DNA from 3 places in the Kitasatospora sp. NPDC004799 genome. Region 3 is predicted to be linked to each of the others. Evidence: riboswitches for the same ligand, from Rfam matches in the RefSeq annotation. Region 3 holds a riboswitch; each other region holds the start of a gene.
What was found. A riboswitch is a leader RNA that binds a small molecule or an ion and turns the genes downstream of it on or off. The one in region 3 is predicted to bind cyclic di-AMP.

Region 1: another riboswitch for cyclic di-AMP. It lies ahead of ABZW03_RS02015 (LysM peptidoglycan-binding domain-containing M23 family metallopeptidase); the one in region 3 lies ahead of ABZW03_RS14375 (NlpC/P60 family protein).
Region 2: another riboswitch for cyclic di-AMP. It lies ahead of ABZW03_RS20920 (transglycosylase family protein); the one in region 3 lies ahead of ABZW03_RS14375 (NlpC/P60 family protein).

What each region holds. Positions count from the first base shown of each region.
Region 1 covers NZ_JBEXJK010000007.1:36,608-40,904, forward strand. The annotation lists gene purB (adenylosuccinate lyase) at 1-203, shown strand, start outside; gene ABZW03_RS02010 (MFS transporter) at 211-1,692, opposite strand; cyclic di-AMP (ydaO/yuaA leader) riboswitch at 2,034-2,244, shown strand; gene ABZW03_RS02015 (LysM peptidoglycan-binding domain-containing M23 family metallopeptidase) at 2,247-3,203, shown strand; gene ABZW03_RS02020 (APC family permease) at 3,738-4,297, shown strand, end outside.
Region 2 covers NZ_JBEXJK010000161.1:6,100-10,396, reverse strand. The annotation lists gene eno (phosphopyruvate hydratase) at 1-976, opposite strand, end outside; gene ABZW03_RS20920 (transglycosylase family protein) at 1,252-2,058, opposite strand; cyclic di-AMP (ydaO/yuaA leader) riboswitch at 2,064-2,231, opposite strand; gene ABZW03_RS20915 (cytochrome P450) at 2,441-3,766, opposite strand; gene ABZW03_RS20910 (SDR family NAD(P)-dependent oxidoreductase) at 4,068-4,297, shown strand, end outside.
Region 3 covers NZ_JBEXJK010000089.1:20,059-24,355, forward strand. The annotation lists gene ABZW03_RS14365 (NYN domain-containing protein) at 1-299, shown strand, start outside; gene ABZW03_RS14370 (NlpC/P60 family protein) at 500-1,537, shown strand; cyclic di-AMP (ydaO/yuaA leader) riboswitch at 1,874-2,027, shown strand; gene ABZW03_RS14375 (NlpC/P60 family protein) at 2,038-3,156, shown strand; gene ABZW03_RS14380 (NlpC/P60 family protein) at 3,385-4,297, shown strand, end outside.

The DNA of each region.
Region 1 (4,297 bases), on a different contig from region 3:
CCCGGGAGAACGAGCTGCTGGACCGGCTGGCCGCCGACGAGCGGATCCCGCTGGACCGGGCCGCGCTGGACGCGCTGCTGGCCGACCGGCTGTCCTTCACCGGCGCGGCCGGTGCCCAGGTCGCCGAGGTGGTGCGCCAGGTGGAGGCCGTCGCGGCCGCCTACCCGGAGGCCGCCAAGTACGCGCCGGGCGACATCCTCTGACGTCGCGTCAGCTCTTCTGCGAGGGCCCTGCCGCCGGACCGGTGGCGGGGCCCTCGGGCGTCGTGCGGACGTGGCCCGGGTCGAGCGGCGGGGTGGTGGTGCCGCACGGCCAGTCGCAGTTCGGCTCGGCCACCGGCTGCTCCTCGGGGGCGAGCACGTTGCCCCGTACGGTGGCGAAGGCGATCAGTCCGCCGGCGGTGAGCAGGCCCGCGCAGATCAGCATCGCGGTGTGGAAGGCGGAGTCGACCGAGGCCGGCACCCGGTAGGCGTCGCCGCTCAGCCCGGCCAGCGCGGGCAGGGCGGCCACCGCGAGCAGGCCGGCCGCGCGGGCGGCGGCGTTGTTGACCCCGCTGGCGATGCCCGCGTGCCGGACCTCGACGGCCGCCAGCACGGTCGCGGTGAGCGGCGCGACCAGCAGCGTCATCCCGCAGCCCATCACCGCGACGGCGGGCAGCACGTCCACCCAGTACGAGGAGTCCGGGCCGACGCGCAGCATCAGCAGCACCCCGGCGGCGCACAGCAGCGGGCCGAAGGTCAGCGGGAGGCGCGGGCCGATCCGCTTGCCGAGGCGTCCGGCGCGGGCGGACAGCGTCAGCATCAGCACGGTGATCGGCACCAGGGCGAAGCCCGAGACCAGCGGCGAGAACCCGGACACGATCTGGAGCTGCACCACCAGCAGGAAGAAGACGCCGCTGAACGCCGCGTACACGCACAGGGTGACCAGGTTCACCGCGGTGAACAGCCGGGAGGAGAACAGCCCGAGCGGCAGCATCGGCTCGGGGGTGCGGCGTTCGACGGCCACGAAGGCGACGCCGAGCACCAGCCCGATCGCGCCACTGACCCAGACGGCGGGGGACAGGCCCTCGCCGGCCGCGGTCAGCGCGTAGGTGATCGCGCCGAGGGCGAGGGCGGCGAGCACGGCGCCGAGCACGTCGAAGCGGCCGGAGGCGTCCTCGTCCCGGCTCTCCGGCACCGAGCGGGTGGTGACGGCGATCACCGCGGCGGCGAGCGGCAGGTTCAGCAGGAAGATCCAGCGCCAGCCGGGGCCGTCCACCAGCCAGCCGCCGAGGAAGGGGCCGACCGCGGCCGACACCCCGCCGAGGCCGGACCAGAGGCCGACCGCCGCCGAGCGGTCGTCAGGGTGGAAGACGGCCTGGAGCATGGCGAGCGAGCCGGGGGTGAGCAGCGCGCCGCCGATGCCCTGGACGGCGCGGGCGGCGATCAGCACGTGGATGTTCGGCGCGGCGGCGCAGGCCGCGGAGGCGACGGCGAACCAGACCACGCCGATCAGGAAGACCTTGCGCCGCCCGTACCGGTCGCCGAGTGCGCCGCCGAGCAGGATCAGGCCCGCCAGGGTGAGCAGATAGGCGTTCAGGGTCCATTGCAGGGACGCCAGGGACGCGCCGAGGTCGGCGCCGATCCGGGGCAGGGCGACGTTCACCACGGTGCCGTCGAGCATCGCCATGCTGGAGCCGAGCACCGTCGCCATTAGTACCCAGCGACCCTGCGCGGTGCCCAGGCGCAGGGTGCCGGCCTCGGAGGTGGCCACGGGCGAATCCTGCGCTGCTGAGGCGCACGTGACAAGGGTCACCGGTGGGTGTGTTGGCCGTGGGCGGTGGGTGAGCGGCCGGGTGCGCAGCGTCGCCGATCTCGGCGGAGGGTCGTGGATCAGTGGCGGGGGGTGAATGGATTGTGTACGCATCGTATGGCCGGACCTGCGGAGGGTCACTGAACGGGGGTGGATCGGCGGCGCTGGGGGTGATCGACATTGCTTCACCCGAACGGATGGGTTTTAGTTCAGCGACCGCCCGGCCAGTCCGGACGGATCCGCCGGGTGGAACGCCGAGTCCTGCCGCTGCCCGGTGGTTCGAAACGAACTCTGTACGGCAGGAGCGGGGGACCCACAGGTAAGTCGCCGGACCGGAGTTCGCGCCTCAGGGCGCGGGTGTCCAGGGCCGGCTAGGGGTGAAGCCGCGCATGCGGCCGGGCAACTCCAGCCCGAACCCGACAGCTCACCTCGCAGGCGTCGGAGAGGAAACTTCCATGCCTGCTCAGGCTCGTCGTATCGCCCTGCCCCGCGCCGCCCGCATCGGCATCGCCACCGCCGTCACCGGTGTCTCCTTCGCCCTCCCGCTGGTCACCGCGGTGACCGCCCAGGCCCACACCGTTCCGGCCGCGCAGGCCTCCGTCGGCTCCGCCGACGCCAAGTCGGCCGCCCAGGCCGCGCAGGAGAGCTACCGCGTCGTCAGCGGCGACACCCTGTCCAAGATCGCCGACGCCCAGAAGGTCGACGGCGGCTGGCAGGCGCTGTACGAGAAGAACCGCTCGGTCGTCGGCGCCGACCCGAACCTGATCTTCCCGGGCCAGCAGCTCGCGCTGCCGGGCCACGCCGCCGCGCCGTCCGCCGACGCCGCTCCGGCGAAGCCCGCCGCCCCGGCCAAGCCGGCCGCTCCGGCGACCCAGGCCGCCAAGCCGCAGGCCCAGGTCCAGGTGACGACCGAGGCCGCCAAGCCGTCCGCGCAGCTCCAGACCCAGCTGCAGGTCGCCGCTCCGGCCGCCGCCGTGACCGCCACTCCGGTCGCCGCCGCCACCTCCGGCTACGTCGCGCCGCTGGCCAACCCGAAGCTGGGCACCGCCTACGGCGTGGCCGGCTCGATGTGGGCCTCCGGCCACCACACCGGCCAGGACTTCGTCGCCGCCACCGGCACCCCGCTGCGCGCCGTCGCCAACGGTGTCGTGGTCAAGGCCGGCAACGGCGGTGCCTACGGCAACGAGGTCGAGATCAAGCTCGCCGACGGCCACTACGCCGAGTACGCGCACCTCTCCTCGATCGGTGTGAAGATCGGTCAGACCGTCACCGTCGGCCAGCAGATCGGCCTCTCCGGCGCCACTGGCAACGTGACCGGCCCGCACCTGCACTTCGAGATCCGCAACGGCTCGGAGTACGGCTCGGACATCAACCCGGTCACCTACCTGCGCGCGCACGGCGTCGCGCTCTGACCCACGGGCCGCCGGCCCCAGGGCCGCTGAGCCTCGAGGGTTTCAGGAACCGCCGCTGCTGCGGGGCGAATCGATCCTCCGGGATGGTCATGTCGGGTGACCGCTCGACCGGGTGATCGCCGCACAGTGGACATGGGCGCGGGACACGCCCAGGCCGGCCCGGCCGTACGAGGACCTCCTCGTACGGCCGGGCCGGCCGCTTTCGTTTCCCGGCCGCTTCTGCTTTCCGGTCGCTTTCGTTTCCCGGTCGTCCGGCGCGGTGCGGCTCTTCCTCGTCCGTTCGAGCGGTCGAACGTCGCGTCAACTCGGCGGCCGCACCGGTCGATCGGCGGCTTCGCGGGTTCCTCCGGCGCGCGATGCTGGCGGACGGTCAGCGTCCGGCCGGACCGGCCGGGCGGGTCCGGGAGGCGAGGAGGCCGGATGGCGGTGCGGAGCGGGGACGCGACGGGGGAGAGGGCCGGGCGGGAGCGGTCCGGGGCGGGCGGGGTCGACCGGCTGAAGCCGGACTCGGTCGGCCTGGTCGGCGTGGTGTTCATGGCGCTCGCCACCGCGGCCCCGATCACCGCGATGACCGGCAACCTGCCGATCATCGTCGGACAGGGCAACGGTGTCGGCGCGCCCGCCGCGTACATCGTGGCGACCGTCGTGCTGACGGTGTTCTCGGTCGGGTACGTGGCGATGGCCCGGCACATCACCGCGGCCGGCGCGTTCTACGGCTACGTCTCGCACGGGCTGGGCCGGGTGGTGGGGATGGCCTCGGGGCTGCTCGCGGTGCTCGCGTACGTCGTCACCGAGGCCTCGGCCCTCGGCTTCTTCGCGTACTCGCTGCGCGGGCTGGTCCGTTCGCAGCTGGGGGTGGAGCTGGGCTGGGGCTGGTACGCGCTGTTCGGGGCGGTGGTGATCGGGGTGACGGCCTGGTTCGACCTGCACCTGACGGCCAAGGTGCTCGGGGTCGCGCTGGTGCTGGAGATCGGGGTGCTGGGGGCGGTCTCGCTGGCGGTGCTGTGCTCCGGCGGCGGGCCGGACGGGATCGTGACCGAGGCCGTGAACCCGCTGAACGCGCTGAAGGGGGTGGGGAGTTCGGGGGCTGCGGC
Region 2 (4,297 bases), on a different contig from region 3:
TCTCGATGCCGCGGGCCAGGCGGGCCGGGTTGGTGACGAACAGGTCGTCGCCGACCAGCTGGACCTTGTCGCCCAGCTTGTCGGTCATGGCCTTCCAGCCGTCCCAGTCCGACTCGTCCAGCGGGTCCTCGATGGAGACCAGCGGGTAGGCGGCGACCAGCTCGGCGTAGTACTCAATGAGCTCGGCCGAGGTGAGGTCCTTGCCCTCGAACTGGTAGGCGCCGTCCTCGTAGAACTCGGAGGAGGCGACGTCCAGGGCCAGCGCGACGTCGCGGCCGGGCACGTAGCCGGCCTTCTGGATGGCCTCGACGATGAGGTCCAGGGCCTCGCGGTTGGAGTCCAGGTTCGGGGCGAAGCCGCCCTCGTCGCCCAGACCGGTGGACAGGCCGCGCTCCTTCAGCACGCCCTTGAGCGTGTGGTAGACCTCGACGCCCCAGCGGACGGCCTCGGAGAAGGACTCCGCGCCGATCGGGGCGATCATGAACTCCTGGATGTCGACGTTGGAGTCCGCGTGCGACCCGCCGTTGAGGATGTTCATCATCGGGACCGGCAGGACGTGCGCGTTCGGGCCGCCCAGGTAGCGGAACAGCGGCAGGTCGCTGGCCTCGGAGGCGGCGTGCGCGACGGCCAGCGAGACGCCCAGGATGGCGTTGGCGCCGAGCGAGGACTTGTCCGGGGTGGCGTCCAGGTCCAGCATGGCCTGGTCGATCAGGCGCTGCTCGGTGGCGTCGTAGCCGACGAGCTCCGGGCCGATCTGCTCGATGACGGCGAGGACGGCCTTCTCGACGCCCTTGCCGAAGTAGCGGTTCTTGTCGCCGTCGCGCAGCTCCAGCGCCTCGAAGGCGCCGGTGGAGGCACCCGACGGGACAGCGGCACGACCCGTGCTGCCGTCGTCGAGGCCGACCTCGACCTCGACCGTGGGGTTGCCGCGCGAGTCGAGGATCTCACGGGCTACGACGACATCGATGGACGGCACGAGGCATCTCCTTGCGGAAGCAGGGTCCGGTCTGACGGGGTGCTGTCAGCAGGACGATTGCGGAGTCGTTACGACCAGAGCCTAACCGCCCGGGCTCCCGGGGCCACGTCCGCCTCGGTTCCGTCTCAGCGTGTGGCCGCCCTACCCACCGGTAGTTCACCTGCTTGTCCCAGCTCGTCCCCCCGGAGCGGGCGAATGCGGACGAAGGGGGCCGGTAGGGCCGGCCCCCTTCGCGCGGCGGGAGACCAGGGGCTCCCGAAGTCGAGTGCGTCGGCTCAGCCGAGGTTCAGCACCTGGCCGGGCATGATCAGGTCCGGGTTGCCGCCGATCGTGCCGCGGTTGCCGTCGTACAGCGCCTGCCAGCCGCCGGACACGCCCTGGGCGGCGGCGATGTTCGACAGGGTGTCACCGGAGCGGACGGTGTAGTCGTGGCCCGTGGCCTGCGCGGCCTGGGCCGGCTGGGCCGCGCGCGGGGCGGCGTGCTTCGGGGTGTACTGCTGGACCGGCTTCTCGGCGGGCTGCTCGGCCTGCTTGGGAGCGGCGTGCTTCGGGGCGTACTGCTGGACCGGCTGCGGGGCCTGCTTCGCGACCGGCTTCTCGGCCGGCTTGGCGACGGGCTTCGGGGCCTGCTGCTTCGGGGCCTGCTGCTTGGGGGCGGACTGCGGCTTGGTGTCCGAGGAGGTGTCGACCACGGCCGGGGCGCCGCCCTTGGTCAGGCCGGCCTTCTGGGAGCAGACCGGCCAGGCGCCCGGGCCCTGCGAGGCCAGGACCTTCTCGGCGACCGAGATCTGCTGGGCCTTGCTGGCCTGGTTGGCCTGCGCCGCGTAGGCGGTGCCGCCGTACGCCTTCCAGGTGCTGGAGGTGAACTGCAGGCCGCCGTAGAAGCCGTTGCCGGTGTTGATGCTCCAGTTGCCGCCGCTCTCGCACTGGGCGACGGCGTCCCAGGTGGAGGCCGGGGCGGCGGAGGCGCCGGCGGCGGTGAGGAGCGGCATCGCGAGTCCGACGCCGGCCACACCGGCGACGGCGATGGCCTTCTCGGCCTGGGTGCGACGACGGTGACGGCCAGTTCCAACGAACAGCATGAAGAGGTCCCTCTCCGCACGCCTGCGAGGTGAGCTGTCGGGTTCGGACCGGGAGGTGGCCCGGCCGCCGTACGCGGAGACGATTCCGCTCGGGCGGCTTCACCCCAAGCCGTGGGAGACGGCAACAAACCTGGTTCCCCCGCCCCTGCCCAGGGTTCTGGTCGGTTTCCCGTGGCGCGGCGGGCAGGATTCGGCGTTCCGCGCACGGGGTCCGCAGCTGCGGACTCCAGGGAGAGTAGACAGATCATCAGAGCAATCACAAGCTCATATCATCGATATCACACGACAATTACGGCCCGTGTCCGATCGCCTACCAACGGCGGCGATATGTCCGGATTGATGGTCGTTCACACCCCGCCGGAGGGCGGTCGGCGACTCCTCGTCAGCGTGTCGGGGCCTGCGGAGGGGCGTGCGGGGAGCGGCTCTCCGGGCTGAATTCCACCGGGAGTTCGCGCAGGCCACGCATGATCAGACCACCGCGCCAGCGCAGGTTCTCCGGGCTTTCCGCGAGCCGCAGATCGGGCAGCCGCGAGAGCAGCGTGGCCAGCGCGGCGCGCCCCTCCAGCCGGGCGAGCGGCGCGCCGATGCAGTAGTGGATGCCGTGCCCGAAGCCCAGGTGGGGGTTGTCCTTCCGGGCCAGGTCCAGGGTGTTCTCGGCGGCGAACCGGGCCGGGTCGCGGTCCGCCGCGGCCAGCACCACCAGCACCGGGTCGCCGACCGGGATGTCCACCCCGCCGATGGTCAGCGGACGGGTCGCGAACCGCCAGGTCGCCAGCTCCACCGGCCCGTCGTAGCGCAGGAGTTCCTCGATCCCGGTCTCCAGCAGCGCGCTCTCCCCGCGCGCCACCGACTCCTGCAGCAGCGCCCGCTGCCCGGGGTTGCGCAGCAGCGCGTACGTGCCGTTGCCGATCAGGTTCACCGTCGTCTCGAAGCCGGCGAACAGGAGGATGAAGGCCATCGCCGCGGCCTCGTTCTCGGTCAGGTGCTCGCCGTGGTCACTGGCCCGGATCAGGCCCGAGATCAGGTCGTCCCCGAGGTCCGCGCGCTTGCGGTGGATCAGCTCCAGCAGGTACGCCCGCATCCGCTTCACCGCCCGCCCCACGCCGCCGCGTTGGCCGCCGCCGTGTCCCGGCTTCGTGTGTCGCAGCATCATCCCGGCCCAGTCGCGGAAGTCGTCCTGGTCCTCGGACGGCACCCCGAGCAGGTCGCAGATCGCGTAGATCGGGAGCGGGAAGGCGAACTCGTGGATCAGGTCCGCCGAACCGCGCTGCGCGAAGCCGTCGATCAGCCGGTCGGTGAGCTGCTGCACCCGCGGCTCGAACTCGGCCACCCGGCGCGGGGTGAACGCCTTCGACACCAGCCGGCGCAGCCGGGTGTGGTCCGGCGGGTCGATGTTCAGCAGGTGGGTCATCAGGTCCGCCTGCCGCTCCCCCGGGATGCCCACCCGGCCGGTGCGGTGCGCCTGCTCGCTGTGGTGCGCCGGGTTCTTCGACAGCCGGCTGTCCGCGAGCGCCTGCCGGGCGTCCGCGTACCGGGTCACCAGCCAGGCCTCGACGCCGCTCGGCAGCGTGGTGCGGTGCACCGGGGCGTGCTCGCGCAGCCAGGCGTAGGCGGGGTACGGGTCGGCGGCGAACTCCCAGGTGAACAGCTCCGGGGCGGGGGCGTCGGAGGGCGCGGCGGGGCGGGCGGGGTCGGGCTGAGCTGGCATGGACCGACGGTATCCGGTGCGGCGGGCCCGCCCTCCCTCCGGCGGGCCGGGTCCGGTGCGCCGACGGCCGGCGGCCGGGCCGTGGGCGGTCAGGTGGCCGGCCGGTGGCCGGACGACGACCGGTCGATGGCCGGGCCGTGGACGGCTCTTGGCCGGCGCTTGGCCGACTCCTGGCCACGGGGCGGGCGTGAGTCTGGTCACCTGAGGGGTAATCCCTGTTGCGGGGGGTCAGGACGTGCCTACGATCCTCCGCAGTACGCGTGGGCGCCGGTGCGGTGTCGTCCACAGGGAGGAGCAGACCATGCGGGTCAGCGGGTCAGTCGTCGTCGTCGCGGTCCTCGACGGCGGGTCGGGCGCGGGCCTCGCCCGCAGGTTCGCCGCGGCCGGCACCGCCGGCATGCTGATCGCCGACCAGCACGTCGGCATCGCCGAGGACCTCGCCGCCGAACTCGACCGGCCGGGCTGCCCCGTCGTCGGCGTCTGCGGCGACATCCGCCGCCCCAGCGACGTCGCCGCCCTCGTGGACACCGC
Region 3 (4,297 bases):
GGCTGCTGGGCGGGCTGGCGATGCTGGCCCAGCGCACCCAGGCGGAGGTCACCTGCGTGTTCGACGGGCAGGACCTGGACGTCCCGGTGATCATGGCGCCGCCGCGCGGGGTCCGGGTGCGGTTCAGCCGGACCGGGGAGACAGCCGACGAGCTGATCCGCCGTCTGGTGCGGGCCGAGCCGCAGGGCCGTCCGGTGGTGGTGGTGTCCACCGACCGGGAGGTCGCGGAGGGCGTGCGGAAGGCGGGCGCGCGCCCCGTGGCGTCGGTGCTGCTGCTGAACCGGCTGGCCCGGCCCTGACCCGGACCGAGTGGCATGATGCCTGGTCAGGGGCTCTTTCGAAGCATTGTGCGGGTCCCGTGAAGTCAGCGTGGGGACCTGGGTTCACACCTACGGGGGAGTAGCAAAAGCGGATAGGTCTTCACTAGGGTCTGGTGTCAAACCTATTTTCCGGAATCTCATCCCATCAGGTGAGCCCGTTGGAAGAAGGAGCCGGTCCCTTGGCCTCCCACCGCCGTCCCAAGCAGCCGAGCCGCGCACGGATCTCCGTGCTCACCGCCGCCGCTGCGACCGCGGTCGCCCTCTCCGCCCAGGCGGCCGCGCACGCCGCGCCGCAGCCGAACGCCTCGGACGTCAAGGCGCAGATCGACCGGCTCCAGGAGGAGCAGGAGCAGGCGGCGGAGAAGTACAACGGCGCCAAGGAGCGGGCCGACCAGCTGCGGAAGCAGGCCGACCAGCTGCAGGACCGGGTGGCCCGCAGCCAGGAGCAGATGACCCAGCTCCAGGGCGGCCTCGCCGAGGTGGCGGGCGAGCAGTACCGCGCCGGCGGCATCGACCCGTCCGTCCAGCTGATGCTCTCCTCCGACCCCTCCGGCTACCTGGAGAAGGCCTCCACCGTCCAGCAGGCCAGCGCCAGTCAGGCCGAGGCGCTCAAGGGGCTGCTGGACCAGCAGCGCCGGCTGGACCAGGAGAAGACCGAGGCGGCCGCCGTGCTCGCCTCGCTGGACGCCACCACCAAGGACCTGAACCAGGCCAAGGCGGACGTCAACACCAAGCTGAAGGCCGCCCAGGACCTGCTGAACTCGCTGAGCGCCGCCGACCGGGCCGCGCTGCGGGCCCAGCAGGCGCAGGACGACCGCGCCTCGCGCGGCAGCGACCGGGTCGACCTCGGCAGCCTGCCGCCGGCCAGCGGTCACGCGGCCGTGGCGATGGCCAAGGCGATGAGCAAGCAGGGTTCGCCGTACGTGTGGGGCGCCACCGGGTCGACCACCTTCGACTGCTCGGGCCTGATGGTCTGGGCGTACGGGCAGGCCGGCGTCTCGCTGCCGCGCACCTCCCAGGAGCAGGGCCACTACGGCACCCGGGTGCCCTCGCTGGACCAGGCCCAGCCGGGCGACCTGGTGGTCTACGGCGCCGACATGCACCACGTCGGGATGTACATCGGCAACGGCATGGTGGTCCACGCGCCGCACACCGGTGACGTGGTGAAGGTGATGAAGGCCGACGCGATGTCGATCAACACCATCCGCCGGGTCTGACGGCCCGACACGCCCGGGGGCTGCTCCGGGGCCTGTGAAAAGCGCCACCTCCGATCCGGGGGTGGCGTTCGGCTTTCCGGCCTTTCGTGACCACATGCTGAGAACCGATCAGCCTTGCGTGCGCCAGTGGTCACCATCGGTCATTTTCACAAAGGAACTTGGGCAATCTTCCATCTTTTTTCTGACAAGGATTTGAACCGATCACGGTCCAGTTACTAGGGTCGTGCTTCGAACCACCGCACTGTCGATCGCCCAGCCAGGGTGGCGGCGGTGGTTACCGCCGAGTTCGTGAGGCAGCGGGGCAGGACGAAGCGACTGCCCGACAGGGGAGCCCAGTAACTGGGGGCGCTGCGGAGCGGAGCCGGGGAACCACGTTCCTCCGGGGTGAATCGGCGCCAGGTCGGCCGGTGGAACGGCCGTGAGGCGTCGTAGGGCATGCTTCCGGCCCGAACCCGTCAGCTCACCCGGTAGGCGGACGTAGGAAGAAGGAGCCCGCCTTCGTGGCGTCCCATCGTCGTCCCAAGCCCGCCGGCCGCGCCCGCGTCTCGATCCTGACCGGCGTCGCCGCCGCAGCCGTCGCCCTCTCCGCGCAGTCCGGCGCCCACGCCGACCCGCAGCCGACCAAGGAACAGGTCAAGGAGCAGGTCGACCAGCTCAACGAGCAGGCCGAGGTCGCGACCGAGAACTTCAACGCCGCCCAGGCCAAGCAGCAGGAGCTGGAGAAGCAGGTCTCCGGCCTGCAGGACCAGGTGGCCCGTCAGCAGGCCCAGGTCACCGAGCTCCAGGGCGGCCTGGCCGAGATCGCCGGCGAGCAGTACCGCAACGGGGGCATATCCCCGACCGTCCAGCTGATGTTCTCCTCCAGCCCGGACAGCTTCCTCAGCCAGGCCGGTGCGCTGAACCAGGCCGGCGACACCCAGAAGAACCAGCTGAAGGAGCTCCAGGAGCAGCAGCGCAAGCTGGACCAGGACCGCAACGAGGCCCAGGGCAAGCTCGCCGAGCTGGAGTCGACCACCCAGCAGCTGAAGACCTCCAAGGAGGAGGTCCAGGCCAAGCTGAAGGCGGCCCAGGACCTGCTCAACACGCTGACCGAGCAGGAGCGCCAGGCGCTGCGCCAGGCCGAGGAGAAGGCCGCGGCCGACGCCAAGGCCAAGGCCGACGCCGCCGCCCAGGCGCAGCAGCAGGCCGACCGCGCCTCGCGCGACAACAGCCGCGGCAGCCTCACCGCCCCGACCACCACCGCTCCGGTGAAGGTGTCGCCCGGCAGCTCGCGCGGTGCCGCCGCGCTGTCCGCCGCCGCCACCAAGGTCGGCAGCCCGTACGTCTGGGGCGCCACCGGCCCGAGCTCCTTCGACTGCTCCGGCCTGATGGTCTGGGCGTTCAACCAGGCCGACGTGTCGCTGCCGCGCACCTCGCAGGCGCAGGCCGGGGCCGGCACCCGGATCGGCACCGACCTCTCCCAGGCCCAGCCCGGCGACCTGCTGATCTTCTACAGCGACGCCCACCACGTCGGCATCTACGCCGGTAACGGCCAGGTGCTGCACGCCCCCAAGCCGGGCGCGAACGTGCGCTACGAGGCGGTCACCAACATGCCGCTGACCTCCATCGTGCGGGTCTGATCCCCACGCGGTCGCTTCCAGGCCCGGTCTCCCCCAGGGGAGGCCGGGCCTGCGGCTTTTCCGGGCGGTCGATCTGATGTCTGATTAGGGAGTGAATATTCGGGTTGGGAGGGGTTTGGACTCGCTTGCCCGGACTCGCTAACGTCTGCCACCGGACTCCCGCTCGACGGCCGCCCGTCCCGGTGCGGCGGCGGGGGCCCGTGCCGCAGGATTGGAGCCGCTGCCGCCATGCCCGTGCACCGCCGTTCCCAACTGCTCGCCCGGGCGCTGGTGCTGACCGCGGCCGCCGCCACCGCGCTGGGCGTGGCCGCCGGAGGGCGCGCCCAGGCCGCCCCGGGCAGCCCGGACCCGGCCGACCGTCAGGACGTCAAGACGCAGGTGGAGCAGCTGTACGACGAGGCCGAGCAGGCGTCCGAGAAGTTCAACGCGGCGCAGGAGGCCCAGCGGCGGCTCCAGGGCGAGACCACGATCATCCAGGGCGAGATCGCCCTCGCCCAGGACCAGCTCAACGAACTGCGCGGCGACCTGGCGACGGTGGCCGGGGCCGAGTACCGCGGCGGCGGGATGACCCAGACCGCCCAGCTGATCCTCTCGCCCGACCCGGAGGGCTACCTGGCCCGCGCCCGCGCCCTGGGCCAGGCCGCCACGCGCCAGCAGGAGACCCTGCACGAGCTGGTCATCCGGCAGCGCCGGCTGGACCAGCGCCGCACCGAGGCGGCCGACAAGCTCGCCGAGCTGGACCGGACCCGCCGCTCGCTCGCCGACAGCAAGCAGCAGATCCAGCAGCGGCTCGCCAAGGCGCAGAAGCTGCTGAACGGCCTGGGCGCCGCCGAACGGGCCAGGCTGACGGCCCAGGACGCCCGGGACGCCGAGCGGCGTGCCACCCGGGGCACCGACCGGCTGGACCTCGGCACCGCCCCGCCCGCCTCCGAGCGCGGGGCGGCCGCGCTGGCCGCCGCGGTGCGCATGATCGGCTCCCCGTACGTCTACGGGGCCACCGGGCCGCACGCGTTCGACTGTTCCGGTCTGATGTACTACAGCTGGCGGCAGGCCGGAGTGACCCTGCCGCGCACCTCGCAGGCCCAGGCGTACGCCGGGCAGCGGATCAGCCTGTCCGAAGCGCGACCGGGAGACCTGGTGA